DNA from 2 places in the Microvirgula curvata genome. Region 1 is predicted to be linked to the other one. Evidence: predicted binding sites of a transcription regulator. Region 1 holds the regulator's gene; the other holds the start of a gene.
The links. Region 1 encodes FNR, which switches genes on or off when oxygen is low (the NO sensors DNR and NnrR bind a similar motif). Its sites were predicted from a motif close to TTGATNNNNATCAA; they were not measured.
Positions count from the first base shown of each region.

Region 1 (6,665 bases):
GGCCGCGCTGCGCGCCTTCCTGGATTTTGTCGGGACATGGGGGCTGGCCGAGCGGCTGGCAGCCGCCCACAAATGAAAATGGCAGACCGGAGGTCTGCCATGGGGCGGATCGCAAACTGCCGGAAATGATTACCGGACGTGCGGCGCCAGCGTGTGCAGCATCTGCGCCAGCACCTTCGGGTTGGCGGCGACCACGTCACCGGATTCCAGCCAGCCCTGTTCGCCGAACACGTCGGTGACGATGGCGCCGGCTTCCTGGGCGATCAGGCTGCCTGCGGCGATGTCCCACGATTTCAGGTTCAGTTCCCAGTAGCCGTCCACGCGGCCGCTGGCGACGTAGCACAGGTCGAGCGCGGCCGAACCTTCACGACGCACGCCGGCAGTCTTGCGGATCATGTCGGCGAACATGGCCAGGTACTGGTCCAGATAGCTGACGTCGGTGTACGGGAAGCCGGTGGAGATCAGGCTGTCGGCCAGGCTGATGCGCTTGCTGACGCGGATGCGGCGATCATTGAGGAAAGCGCCGCCGCCCTTGCTGGCGGTGAACAGGTCGTTGCGGTTCGGATCGTAGACCACGGCCTGCTGGATCTGGCCCTTGTGCGCGAGGGCGATGGATACGCAATACTGCGGATAGCCGTGCAGGAAGTTGGTGGTGCCGTCCAGCGGATCGATGATCCACAGGTATTCGGCGTCGGACAGCGAGGCCCCGCCCGATTCCTCGGCTAGAATGGCGTGCTTGGGGTAGGCATCCCGGATCATGTCGATGATGGCCGCTTCGGCCGCACGGTCGACGTCGCTGACGAAGTCGTTGTGCTGTTTCTGCTCGGCGCGGATCAGGTCGAGGTTGTTCGACGCGCGTTGAATGATGTTGGCGGCGCGACGCGCGGCCTTGACCGCGATGGTCAGCATCGGATGCATGGGAGCCTCTCTGGCAAAGGGGGCGCGCCGCGAATTCTTGCCGCCGCGCGTCTGGATAGTCCGGGTTTAAGGAACGATAAAGACCCGGACAGTTGGATGTTCCGGGCCTTTTGATGGCCGGAATTTTAACGCAGTTTTCTCAATGTCGAAACCCGAAGTCCCTGATTTTTTGCGTAATGTGCGCGTCGTTCTGGCGCGTCCTTCCCATCCCGGCAATATCGGCGCCGCCGCGCGCGCGATGAAGACCATGGGCGTGACCCGCCTGTATCTGGTCGAGCCAAAGCGTTTTCCCGATGCCGAGGCGACCACGCTGGCATCCGGCGCGGCCGATGTGCTGGAGAACGCCGTGGTGACCGGCACGCTCGATGCCGCGCTGGAAGGCGTGTCCATCGCCTGTGCGCTGACCAGCCGCAAGCGCGAGCTGACCACGCCGCTGGCCGCGCCGCGCGACGCCTGTGCCGAGCTGCTGGCGGCGGCCCGCGACGGGGTCGAGGTTGCACTGGTGTTCGGCAACGAAACCTACGGACTGTCGATCGACGAGGTCGCGCGCTGCAACCGGCTGGTCACCATTGCCGGCAACCCGGACTATTTTTCGCTGAACCTCGGCCAGGCGGTACAGGTCATGTGCTATGAGCTGTTCAGCCAGTTGGCATTTCCGCTTGATCATTTGCGGGCCAATGCCGAACTGGCCAGTCATGAAGAGGTCGAAGGGTTCTATGGTCATCTCGACCGGGTGCTCGACGGTATCGGTTTCTATGACCGGCGCAATGGCGAACGGCTGATGCGCCGCTTGCGCACCCTGTATGACCGCGCCAGCCTGGAGCGGCAGGAGATCGATATCCTGCGCGGCATGCTGAAGCAGATCGAACGCCGCTGCGGGCCGGACCCGTACCGACACGACTGAGTCGCGTGAACTGCGCCGCCGATCCCCGCCTGCTGCCGTTGCTGGCCTCGTTGCGCGAACCGGCGGTGCGGGCACTGGCGTCACTGCTGCTCGGGCCGTCGCCGTGGGACAGCGGTGTCGAGTTCGACCGGGCCCTGCTGGCCGGACCGCGGGCTGCCGAACGGCTGCTGGCACTGGACCGCCGCCCTGCCGTATTGCTGGACTGGCTGGCGGCCCGGCGCACCGGGCGCCTTGGCGCCCATGCCGAGGCGCTGCTGGCCTTCTGGCTGGCACAGCGGAGTGCGCAGCTTGAACTGGTGGCGGCCAACCGCGCGGTGCGGGTCGAGGCGCATACCCTTGGTGAGTTCGATTTCCTGCTGCGGCTGGACGGACGGCCGCTCCATGTCGAAATGGCGTGCAAGTTCTATCTGGAAGTCGCGCCGCAGTGCTGGGCCGGGACCGACCTGCGCGATGCGCTGGCGCTGAAACGTGCGCAACTGGTGCGCCAGCTGGCGCTGGCCGGCGATGCGCGTGCGGCGGCGACCCTCCCGCCCGGTTTCGCCGGCTGCCCGGCCTTTACCGTGTTGCGCGGGCAATTGTTCCGGCCGGCCGGCAGCGGCGAACCGGTGCACTGGTGGCGGCATCAGGGGGAGGCCTGGCCGGCACGGGCGGCCGACAGCCGCTATCTGCACCTGCTCCGGCTCGACTGGCTGTCCCCGGCCCGGGCTGGCCGGGCCGACGTGCAGACCGCCGCCGAGCTGCAGGCGCGGCTGGCGGGCAGGAGAGAGGCGCTGATGGTGGCGGAAATGCAGGCCGTCGACGATGACGACTGGCAGGAAGTGTCGCGCGGCTTCGTGGTGCCGGCGCACTGGCCGGAGCCCGGCCGGCTGGCCACCCTGATGGCGCGCATCGCGGCGCTGGATGGCGGGGAGAAGGAATGATGAAGCAGCTGCTGATCCTGTGGGCCGGTCAGACCGGGCGCAACCTGCAGCTGGCGCGGGCGGCGGCGGCGGCGGCCAGTGAGGCGGGCGAGGGGGAGATCGACGTGCGGCTGCTGCCGGCGCAGCAGGCCGGCATCGACGATCTGCTGGCCTGTCACGGCCTGATTGTCGCCACGCCGGAAAATTTCGGCTACATGGCCGGCACGCTGAAGGATTTTTTCGATCGCACGTTCTACCCGGCCCAGGGGCGGGTGGAAGGATTGCCGTATGCGATCCTGATCTGTGCCGGCAATGACGGCAGCGGGGCGCGAGTCGCGATCGAACGCATTGCGCGCGGCTATCCGCTGACGCCGGCCTGCGAGCCGCTGATCGTGCATGGGGAGCCCGACCAGGCCGCGCTGGAGCGCGCGGCCGAGGTCGGTGCGACGCTGGCGCTCGGCCTGTCGCTGGGACTGTTCTGAACCGGGTTCAGGTGGTGGCGATCGGCATGCTCTGCTGGCAGCCGCCGACCAGGGTCTTCAGGTTCTCCGGCTGAATCAGCTGGATGTGCTTGTGTTCGACAATGATCCAGCCCTGGGCCTGGAATTTCGACAGCGTGCGGCTGACGGTTTCCAGCTTCAGACCGAGGAAGGAACCGATTTCCTCACGGCTCATGCGCAGGATGAAATCGTTGGCGGCGAAGCCGCGGGCGGAGAAGCGCTGGGACAGGTTGAGCAGGAAGGCGGCCAGACGTTCTTCCGCCTTCATGTTGCCGAGCAGCAGCATGACCGACTGGTCACGGACGATTTCACGGCTCATCAACCGGAAGAAATGATGCTGCAGGGTCGGGATGTCACGACCGAGACTGGTCATGCGCGAGAACGGCAGTTCACAGACCTCGGCATCCTCGAGCGCGATCGCATCACAGCCGTGCAGGCTGCTGGAGACGCCATCCAGGCCCAGCAGCTCGCCGGACATCTGGAAACCGGTGACCTGCTCGCGGCCGTCATGGCTGGAAATGCAGGTCTTGAAAAAGCCGGTCCGGATGGCGAACATGGACTTGAACGCCTCGCCGGCGCGGAACAGGTACTCGCCGCGCTTCAGGCGCCGGCTCTGCCGGATCACGGCGTCGAGCTGGCTCATCTCCTCGCGATTGAGTCCGATGGGCAGGCACAATTCGCGAAGACTGCAGTTCGAGCAGGAGATCTTCAGCGTGTGGGCAGTAAGCGGATTGTGTTCGGCCATGATGATCCGTTCAGGTTGTTATCATGCCAGGCTTGACGACTATCAAAGGCGCCCCTGCACGATTCAGGCAAAGTGGTTCACTGCCTGAGAGGTTTATCCATTTATGACGACAGCAATTCACGACAACGTGGCTCCCGCCCAGTTCATTTTCGACCGAGAGTTGATCGAACGCCTCGACGGCAGCGGTCCTCGCTACACCTCGTATCCGACGGCAGACCGTTTTACCACCGAATTCAACGGCGTAGATTATCGCCACTGCCTTGAGCAAAGGCAAATCGGCGCCAGCGCCAAGCCAGTATCATTATACGCTCATATACCGTTCTGTAATACAGTCTGCTACTACTGCGCCTGTAACAAGGTCATTACCAAGGACAAGACGCGTGCGGATACCTATCTGGGTTATCTCGAACGCGAGCTGGCGCTGCATGCCGAAGGGCTGGGGCCGCGCCAGGACCTGATCCAGCTGCACTTCGGCGGCGGCACGCCGACCTTCCTGTCCGACGAGCAGATGCAGCGGCTGATGGACGCGATCCGTCGCCATTTCAACCTGTTGCCCACTGGCGAATACTCGATCGAGATCGATCCGCGCAAGGTCAGCGCCGACACGGTGCGGCTGCTGGCGACCCAGGGCTTCAACCGCATGTCGGTCGGGGTGCAGGATTTTGATCTGCAGGTGCAGAAGGCCGTCAACCGGGTACAGAGTGTCGAGGAGACGCTGACGGTCATCGACGCCGCGCGGTCGTCCGGCTTCAAGTCGGTCAGCCTCGATCTGATCTACGGCCTGCCGCACCAGACCGTTGACTCGGTCCGGCGTACGCTGGAGACGGTGCTCAGCATCCGTCCGGACCGGCTGGCGCTGTACAACTACGCCCACCTGCCGACGGTCTTCATGCCGCAGCGGCGCATCAACGAAGCGGATCTGCCGTCGGCCGAGGTCAAGCTCGACATTCTGCAGATGGCGGTGCAGATGCTGACCGATGCCGGTTACGAATTCATCGGCATGGACCACTTCGCCCTGCCGGACGACGATCTGGCCGTGGCCCTGCGCCAGGGACGGCTGCAACGGAACTTCCAGGGCTACTCGACCCATGCCGACCATGATCTGGTGTCCATCGGGACCTCGGCCATCGGCAAGGTCGGCGCCAGCTATCACCAGAACGCAAAAGACCTCGAACAGTATTATGCGATGCTGGACGAAGGCCGGCTGCCGATCGTCCGCGGTCTGCTGCTGAGTGCCGACGACCTGCTGCGCCGGGCAATCATTCAGGCGCTGATGTGCCGCTTCTCGCTGTCGATGGAAGCGATGGGCGAGGGTTTCGGCATCGACTTCAAGCAGTATTTCGCGCCGGAAATGGCCCGGCTGGCCGAATACGAGGCTGACGGACTGGTCGAGCTGGATGACGAGTGGATCGCCGTGACGCCGCAGGGGCGTTTCCTGATCCGCACCATTGCCATGGTGTTCGACCGCTATCTGCGCGAGAAACAGACCCACGCCCGCTACTCGAAGACGATCTGAGCCGCTGACGCCGTATCAATGGCGTGCGTACAGCTGCCTCAGGTAAATCGCTGCGCTCTGCTGTTCGAACCGGACCGTATTGACCAGGCTGGTGCGCGCAGAGGTCCACATGCCCTGAGCCTGGAAGACCCGGACGTCCTCGTACGGCAGCTTGTGCAGCGTGAACGTCTTCCAGAGGTACTCGGGTGAAACGGTTCCCTTGCCGGCCACGACAGTCTTGCCCAGCCGGTTTGCGACAACCTGGGCGACGGAGGACATGCTGTTGCCCTGGCCTGCGTGACACGACCCCAGCAACACGGTGTCCGTGTCGGCGTCGAGCAGCGGGCGGATACGTCTGGCCAGTTGGGGGGCGCGCAACAGCTTGTTTGCGGCGATCGTCGCATGGGGTGAGCCATGGATGCCGACTGTCTGTACGCCCGGCCCCTTGTTCCAGACTCTCAGTGACATGTCAAAATCGGGGTTTTTCCGCAGATGTCTGCCCAACCGCCATGCGCCGAAACCGATGGCGCCCAGGACCAGGCTAACCAGACTCGCGGCGACCCCCAGGCCGTAGGATACCCTTCCCAGCGTTGCTGCCTGTCCAGGGCTTGAGCCGGCCAGCAGATTGGAGGCCGCGCCGGTAGCGACGGAGATGATCGCCAGCGCCAGCCCCAGACTGGCCAGTATGGATGCCGTGCCAAAGGTGGCAATGGAGAGGACCAGACTGACCAGGCCGAGGGCGATTCCGGTGTTGGAAATCGCTGAATAACCGGAAGGATCACGATTGTTGACCGGGTCGCCCAGACAGAATGCATAGGGATTGATGCCTCCCGTCCCGAACGGGCTCAATGGGTCCGGTTGCAGGACGCGCTGAATCATCGGGTCGTAGCTGCGTACACCATTACCCATATGGTAGTAATTTTTGTTGCCGACATAGTCTGAAAGCATGCCATGCAGGCCGAGCCGTGGACGCTTTTTCCAGATTCTGACGGCTTGCGCTGCTGCCCTGGCCGCTGCCGGAGACGGGGGACGTGATGGCATGGCGTTTCCTCCTCGTGGAGTTCCTGGCCGCACATCAATTCGCGGTCGATGGACTGGTGTCTGAACGTTTCCTTCTTCCTGCATAGTAAGGGCTGGTCTGGCGCCGGTTGCAATTCCCGACGAATGGACTGGCGCTGTCCTCAGACCGACGGTGGCCGGACGT
Region 1 is NZ_BAAGUB010000035.1:109,444-116,108, forward strand. Features, by position in the region: gene ACYVG8_RS15470 (LysR family transcriptional regulator) at 1-76, shown strand, start outside; gene ACYVG8_RS15475 (inositol monophosphatase family protein) at 130-918, opposite strand; gene ACYVG8_RS15480 (RNA methyltransferase) at 1,061-1,822, shown strand; gene ACYVG8_RS15485 (DUF1853 family protein) at 1,828-2,742, shown strand; gene ACYVG8_RS15490 (flavodoxin family protein) at 2,739-3,203, shown strand; gene fnr (fumarate/nitrate reduction transcriptional regulator Fnr) at 3,211-3,966, opposite strand; gene hemN (oxygen-independent coproporphyrinogen III oxidase) at 4,070-5,482, shown strand; gene ACYVG8_RS15505 (RHS repeat-associated core domain-containing protein) at 5,498-6,502, opposite strand; gene ACYVG8_RS15510 (DNA-3-methyladenine glycosylase I) at 6,643-6,665, opposite strand, start outside.

Region 2 (6,665 bases), on a different contig from region 1:
ACCGCACAGGCTGTGTTGTCGCAGCTGATGCTTGGACTCAACAACGGCGCGTTCTATGCGTTGCTGAGCCTGGGGCTGGCCGTGATATTCGGCATGCTGAATATCGTCAATTTCTCGCATGGTGCGCTGTACATGCTCGGCGCGATGGTGGCGCTGATCGGCGCCGACTATCTCGGCCAGTGGACCGGCAACCCGGATGCGCAACTGAGCTTCTGGTGGGCGCTGGTGGTGGCGCCGGCCGTGGTCGGGCTGCTCGGGCTGGTGATCGAGCGCTTCATGCTGTCGCGGCTGTACCGGGTTGACCCGCTGTACGGGCTGCTGTTCACCTTCGGTGTCGCGCTGATGCTGGAAGGCGTGTTCGTCGCGCTCGGCTTCAACGTGTCCGGCGAGCCGTACAACGCCAAGCCGGAAAGCCTGTCCGGCGCAGTGAACCTTGGCTTCATGCTGTTCCCGGCCTACCGGCTGTTTTCCATCGTGCTGTCGATTTCGGTCTGCGTCGGCACCTGGTTCATGATTGAACGTACCAGGATCGGTGCCTACCTGCGCGCGGCGACCGAGCGGCCGGATCTGGTCCGTGCCTTCGGTGTCAACGTGCCGGTGCTGATCTCGTTCACCTACTTCTTCGGTGTGGCGCTGGCGGCGCTGGCCGGCGTGGTGGCGGCGCCGATCTACTCGGTCAGCCCGAAGATGGGCGCGGATCTGATCATCGTCGTCTTCGCCGTGGTGGTGATCGGCGGCATGGGTTCGATCATGGGGGCGATCGTGACCGGCTTCGGTCTTGGCATCATCGAGGGCCTGACCAAGGTCGTGTACCCGCCGCTGTCCAATACGGTGATCTTCATCATCATGGCGCTGGTGCTGCTGTACCGCCCGGCCGGCCTGTTCGGCAAGGAGGCCTGACATGTTCCCGCTCGATATCCGCCATCCGGCACTGTGGGCAGTGCTGGTTGTCGCCGGGCTGATCGCCCCGTTTGCGGTCTACCCGATTTTCATGATGGAACTGCTGTGCTTCGGGCTGTTCGCCGCCGCGTTCAACCTGCTGCTCGGCTTTGGCGGCCTGCTGTCATTCGGCCATGCGGCGTTCTTTGGCAGCGGCGCCTACATTTGCGGCTACCTGCTGAAGGAATGGGGGCTGAGCCCGGAACTCGGCATCCTCGCCGCCACCGCCTGCTGCGCGCTGCTCGGCCTGCTGATCGGTGCGGTGGCGATCCGTCGCCAGGGCATCTACTTCGCCATGGTGACGCTGGCACTGGCGCAGATCGTGTTCTTCCTCTGCGTGCAGGCGCCGCAGACCGGCGGCGAGGACGGCCTGCAGGGGATTCCGCAGGGCAGGGTGTTCGGCCTGTTCGATCTGGCGCATACGGTGTCGGTCGGGGGGCAGGACGTGCCGCTGACGCTGTACCTGTTCGTCTATGCAGTATTCCTGGCCGGCATGTGGCTGATCTACCGCACGGTGTACTCGCCGTTCGGCCAGACGCTGAAGGCGATCCGCGAAAACGAGGCGCGGGCACTGTCGCTCGGCTACCGGGTGGAGCGCTACAAGCTGCTGGTGTTCGTGCTGTCGGCCTCGCTGGCCGGCACCGCCGGGGCGACCAAGGCCATCGTGTTCCGGCTGGCGTCGCTGACCGATGTCAGCTGGCACATGTCCGGCGAAGTGGTGCTGATGACCCTGCTTGGCGGCATGGGTACCATTCTCGGTCCGGTGGTCGGCGCGTTCACCGTGCGCGCGCTGCACAACGAACTGGCGTCGCTCGGCTCGTGGGTGACGGTGATCATCGGCGCGATTTTCGTCATCTGCGTGCTGGCGTTCCGCCGCGGCTTCATCGGCGAAGCCGGGCGGCTGCTGAAGAAAGACTTCTAGCGCACCAGCCCGGCCAGCGACGGGCCGGTCTGCGCCGGAAACAGGCGCGGATCGGCCAGTTTTTCGTACAGCGTCGCCCGTGAAATGCCGAGTGCCCGCGCGGCCTCGGTCTTGTTGCCGCCGGCCAGCGCCAGCGTCTCGCTGATCACGCGCCGTTCGGTTTCGGCCAGCCGCTGTGCCAGGGTGCCGCCGCCGGCCAGCGGCGGCGGGTCGACTGCCGCGGCCACCGGCAGGATGCGCTGCAGGACCGGGGCGTCCAGCGCCACGCCATCGGACAGCATTACCGCCTGTTCCAGCACATTGCGCAGTTCGCGGATATTGCCCGGCCACGGATAGGTGGCAAGCAGTGCCAGTGCGGCGGCACCCGGCTTGCGCTGCGGCAGGCCGGTGCGGTCGGCAATCTGCGCCAGCAGTGAATCGACCAGCGCCGGCAGGTCTTCCGACCGCTCGCGCAGCGGCGGCAGCCGGATCGGCAGCACATTCAGGCGGTAGAACAGGTCGGCGCGGAACAGGCCGGCATCGACCAGCGCGCGCAGGTCGCGACTGGTTGCGGCAATGACCCGCACATCGATATGCAGCAGGCGGTTCGAGCCGAGCGGTTCGATTTCCTGCTCCTGCAGTACGCGCAGCAATTTGGCCTGCATCGGCAGCGACATGTCGCCAATTTCGTCGAGAAACAGCGTGCCGCCGTCCGCGAGTTTGAACTTGCCGTCGCGGCCCTTGCGCTCGGCACCGGTATAGGCACCGGCGACGGCGCCGAAGAATTCCGCTTCCAGCAGCGTTTCCGGCACCGCGGCGACGTTCAGGCCGACAAAGGGCTTCTGCCGGCGCGGCGACGCGGCATGGATGGCATTGGCCAGCAACTCCTTGCCGGTGCCGGTCTCGCCGAGCAGCAGCACGGTGGTATCGAGCGCGGCCGCACGCTGGCCCAGGCGCTGCATGTCGCGGCAGGCGGCGCCGGCGCCGATGATGTCGTCGAAGCCGTAGCGCGCGCGGCGGCTGCCGGCGTTGTCACGGCGGACCCGGTCCAGGGTTTCCTGCAGCTGTGAAAGCTTGTCGACCAGCGGTTTCAGCGGCTGCCAGCGTTCGGACAGCAGGATGCCGAATGCGCCGACCACCTGGCCGTCGCCGTCCTGCAGCGGAAAGCGGCTGACCACGAAGTGGTGCTGCTTGTAGTTCATGAAGTCGAGCACGATCGGTTCGCCGCTCTGCACCACCTCGCGCATGCGGCTGTGCGGCAGGATGTCTTCCACCGGCCGGTTCAGCGCCCCGGCCGGATCGTCGAGCCCGAGCAGGGCTGCGTAGCGCGCCGTGATCCATTGCACGCGCGCCTCGCGGTCGACCAGCAGGGCGCCGACGAACTGCTGCTCGAACAGCTCCAGCAGACCGTGCTGCAGGGACTGGCACAACGGCGCCGGTCCGGGAGGGTTCAGTTCCGTTTCTTCCACCCGTGTCTCCTCGTTTATCCGTGCTGCGACCTTTGGCCGCGCCGGTTTGTTGTCATGGCGGGATGTGTCCAATGTAGCATCACCGCGTGAGGAACCGGAGCGGGAAGTGCGTGCGCCGGGGGACTGACAAGTAAATTTGCTTGACCTTAAGATTGACCTGCGTCAAAAAAGTGGCGATGATTTCACAAATTTCTGAAAGAACAGGAACGCGTGACATGACGCCATTGATCGAACGCTTCGTGCTGCACTTCGGCGAGATGGGCAGCCGCTGGGGCGTGAACCGCACCGTGGGGCAGATGTATGCGTTGCTGTTCCTGTCCGAAAAGCCGCTGAATGCCGACGACATCGTGAACGAGCTTGGCATGTCGCGCTCCAATGTCAGCATGGGGCTGAAAGAACTGCAGTCCTGGCGACTGGTTCGCATGGCGCACCATCCCGGCGACCGGCGCGACTACTTCACCACCCCGGACGACACCTGGGAGATCTTCCGCACGCTGATCGAGGAAAAGCGCCGGCGCGAGATCGACCCGACCCTGTCGCTGCTGCGCGATACGCTGATGGCCGATCCCTGTGACGAGCAGGAGCGCCATGCCCAGGAGCGGATGCGCGACATGCATGAACTGATCGAACTGGCGACCGGCTGGTTCGACGACGTGCAGCGCTTGTCACCGGACACGCTGGCCAGCCTGATGCGGCTCGGCAGCAAGGTGCACAAGGTGCTGGAATTCGCTGACCGGCTGCGTCCGGGAAGCCGGGAGTAAAGACCATGACACCGTCCATCCTGCAGCGCCGGACCCGGCGCGGCATGCCGCTGTGGCTTGAAATCTCGGTGGTGCTGACGGTGAAGCTGTTGTTGTTGTGGGGCGCGAAAGTGCTGTGGTTCTCCGAACCGCTGGCCCGGCACATGACCGTCCCCGAGTCCGCGATCGAGCAGCAACTGCTTGGCACCCCCGGTCGCGATGCCCCGCCTGTCCACAAGAATTGACCGCAAACGGAGAGAACCATGCTGCCCGTGTCCGAGGTAGTGGAGCTGTCACGCCTGCAGTTCGCGCTGACTGCCCTGTTTCATTTTTTGTTCGTACCGCTGACGCTGGGGCTGAGCTGGATCCTGGTGATCTGTGAGTCGGTGTACGTGATGACCGGCCAGCAGGTCTACAAGGACATGACCCGCTTCTGGGGCAAGCTGTTCGGCATCAACTTCGCCATGGGGGTGACGACCGGCATCACGCTGGAATTCCAGTTCGGCACCAACTGGGCGTACTACTCGCACTATGTGGGCGACATCTTCGGCGTACCGCTGGCGGTCGAGGGGATGATGGCCTTCTTCCTCGAATCGACCTTTGTCGGCCTGTTCTTCTTCGGCTGGGACCGGCTGTCGAAGAACAAGCACCTGCTGGTCACGTTCCTGGTCGCCTTCGGCTCCAACCTGTCGGCACTGTGGATCCTGATCGCCAATGCGTGGATGCAGAATCCGGTCGGGGCCGAGTTCAACTATCACACCATGCGCATGGAGCTGGTCAGCCTGGGCGAGGTGTTCTTCAACCCGGTGGCCCAGGTCAAGTTCGTGCACACCGTGGCGGCCGGCTATGTGGCGGCGGCGATGTTCGTGCTCGGCGTGTCCAGCCTGTACCTGCTGAAGGCGCGCGACACCGGCTTCGCACTGCGCTCGTTCGCGGTGGCGGCAGGCTTCGGGCTGGCGTCCATCCTGTCGGTGATCGTGCTCGGTGACGAGTCCGGCTACACCACCGGCGAAGTGCAGAAGGTCAAGCTGGCAGCGATCGAGGCCGAGTGGAACACCGAACCGGCACCGGCGGCCTTTACCGCCATCGGCTGGCCGAACCAGGCCGAGGAACGCACCGATTACGCGGTGAAAATTCCTTACCTGCTCGGGCTGATCGCCACGCGCTCGACCGACACCCGGGTGACCGGCATCAAGGACCTGAAGCGCGAACACGAAGTGCGCATTCGCAGCGGCATGATCGCCTACGAGGCACTGACCGCGCTGAAGGCCGGCGACACCACGCCGGCAGTGCGCGAGCGCTTCGAGCAGCACAAGGCCGACCTCGGTTTCGGCCTGCTGCTGAAGAAATACACGCCGAACGTGGTCGACGCGACCCCGGCGCAGATCCGTGCCGCCGCCAGCGACACCATTCCGAACGTCGCGCCGCTGTTCTGGAGCTTCCGCATCATGGTCGGGCTCGGCATGCTGTTCCTTGCCATCTTCGCCACCGCCTGCTGGCTGCTGGTGCGCCGCCGCCTCGCCCCGCAGCGCTGGTTCCTGAAGCTGTGCGTGCTGGCGATCCCGCTGCCGTGGGTGGCGATCGAGCTGGGCTGGATCGTGGCCGAGTACGGACGCCAGCCATGGACCATTTCCGGCGTGCTGCCGACCCATCTGTCGGCATCGCAACTGGACCCGGGCCAGCTTCACTTCAGCCTGATCGGGCTGGTGGGCATCTACAGCCTGCTGTTCGTGATCGAGATGTACCTGATGCTGAAGTACATCCGGCTGGGACCGGCCAGCCTGCATACCGGCCGCTATCACGGCGAAACGCCGGACGTCACCGTGCCGCAACAGTCCTGAGGGGAACCGGACCATGTTCGACTATGAAACGCTGAAACTCATCTGGTGGGGCCTGATGGCCGTGCTGCTGATCGGCTTTGCCGTCACCGGCGGCTTCGACATCGGCGTCGCCGTGCTGCTGCCGTTCATCGGCCGCAACGACGACGAGCGCCGCCTGGTCATCAACAGTGTCGGTCCGACCTGGGAGGGCAACCAGACCTGGCTGATCACCTTTGGCGGTGCGCTGTTCGCCGCCTGGCCGCTGGTGTACGCGGCGGCGTTCTCGGTGCTGTATGTCGCGCTGATGCTGACGCTGTTTGCGCTGTTCCTGCGCCCGGTCGGCTTCGACTACCGCAGCAAGCTGCCGAGCGCGCGCTGGCGCAACAACTGGGACTGGGCGCTGTTCGTCGGCGGCGCCGTGCCGGCGCTGGTCTTCGGCGTTGCCATCGGCAACCTGTTCATCGGCCTGCCGTTCGCCTTCGACAGCAGCATGCACGTGCGTTACGCCGGCAGTTTCTTCAACCTGCTGAACCCGTTCGGCCTGTTCTGCGGCGTGCTGTCGGTGGCAATGCTGACCCTGCATGGCGCGGCCTTTCTGGCCAGCAAGACCGGCGGCAGCACGGTCGGCGGGCGAGCCGTGTTCGCGACCCGGGTGTTCGGCCTGCTGACCCTGGTGCTGTTCGCGCTGGGCGGACTGTGGACCGCCCGGCTGCCGGGCTGGCAACTGACCGCCATCGGCGCGCTGAACGAGGCGCTGGAGCCGCTCGGCAAGGCGGTGACGATCACCGGCGGCGCT
Region 2 is NZ_BAAGUB010000022.1:41,130-47,794, reverse strand. Features, by position in the region: gene ACYVG8_RS10365 (branched-chain amino acid ABC transporter permease) at 1-900, shown strand, start outside; gene ACYVG8_RS10360 (branched-chain amino acid ABC transporter permease) at 902-1,861, shown strand; gene ACYVG8_RS10355 (sigma-54 interaction domain-containing protein) at 1,858-3,309, opposite strand; gene ACYVG8_RS10350 (GbsR/MarR family transcriptional regulator) at 3,525-4,070, shown strand; gene cydP (cytochrome oxidase putative small subunit CydP) at 4,076-4,294, shown strand; gene ACYVG8_RS10340 (cytochrome ubiquinol oxidase subunit I) at 4,313-5,890, shown strand; gene cydB (cytochrome d ubiquinol oxidase subunit II) at 5,904-6,665, shown strand, end outside.
Region 2: a site for FNR is predicted at 3,462-3,475, ahead of ACYVG8_RS10350 (GbsR/MarR family transcriptional regulator). Genes of this name have one in related genera too.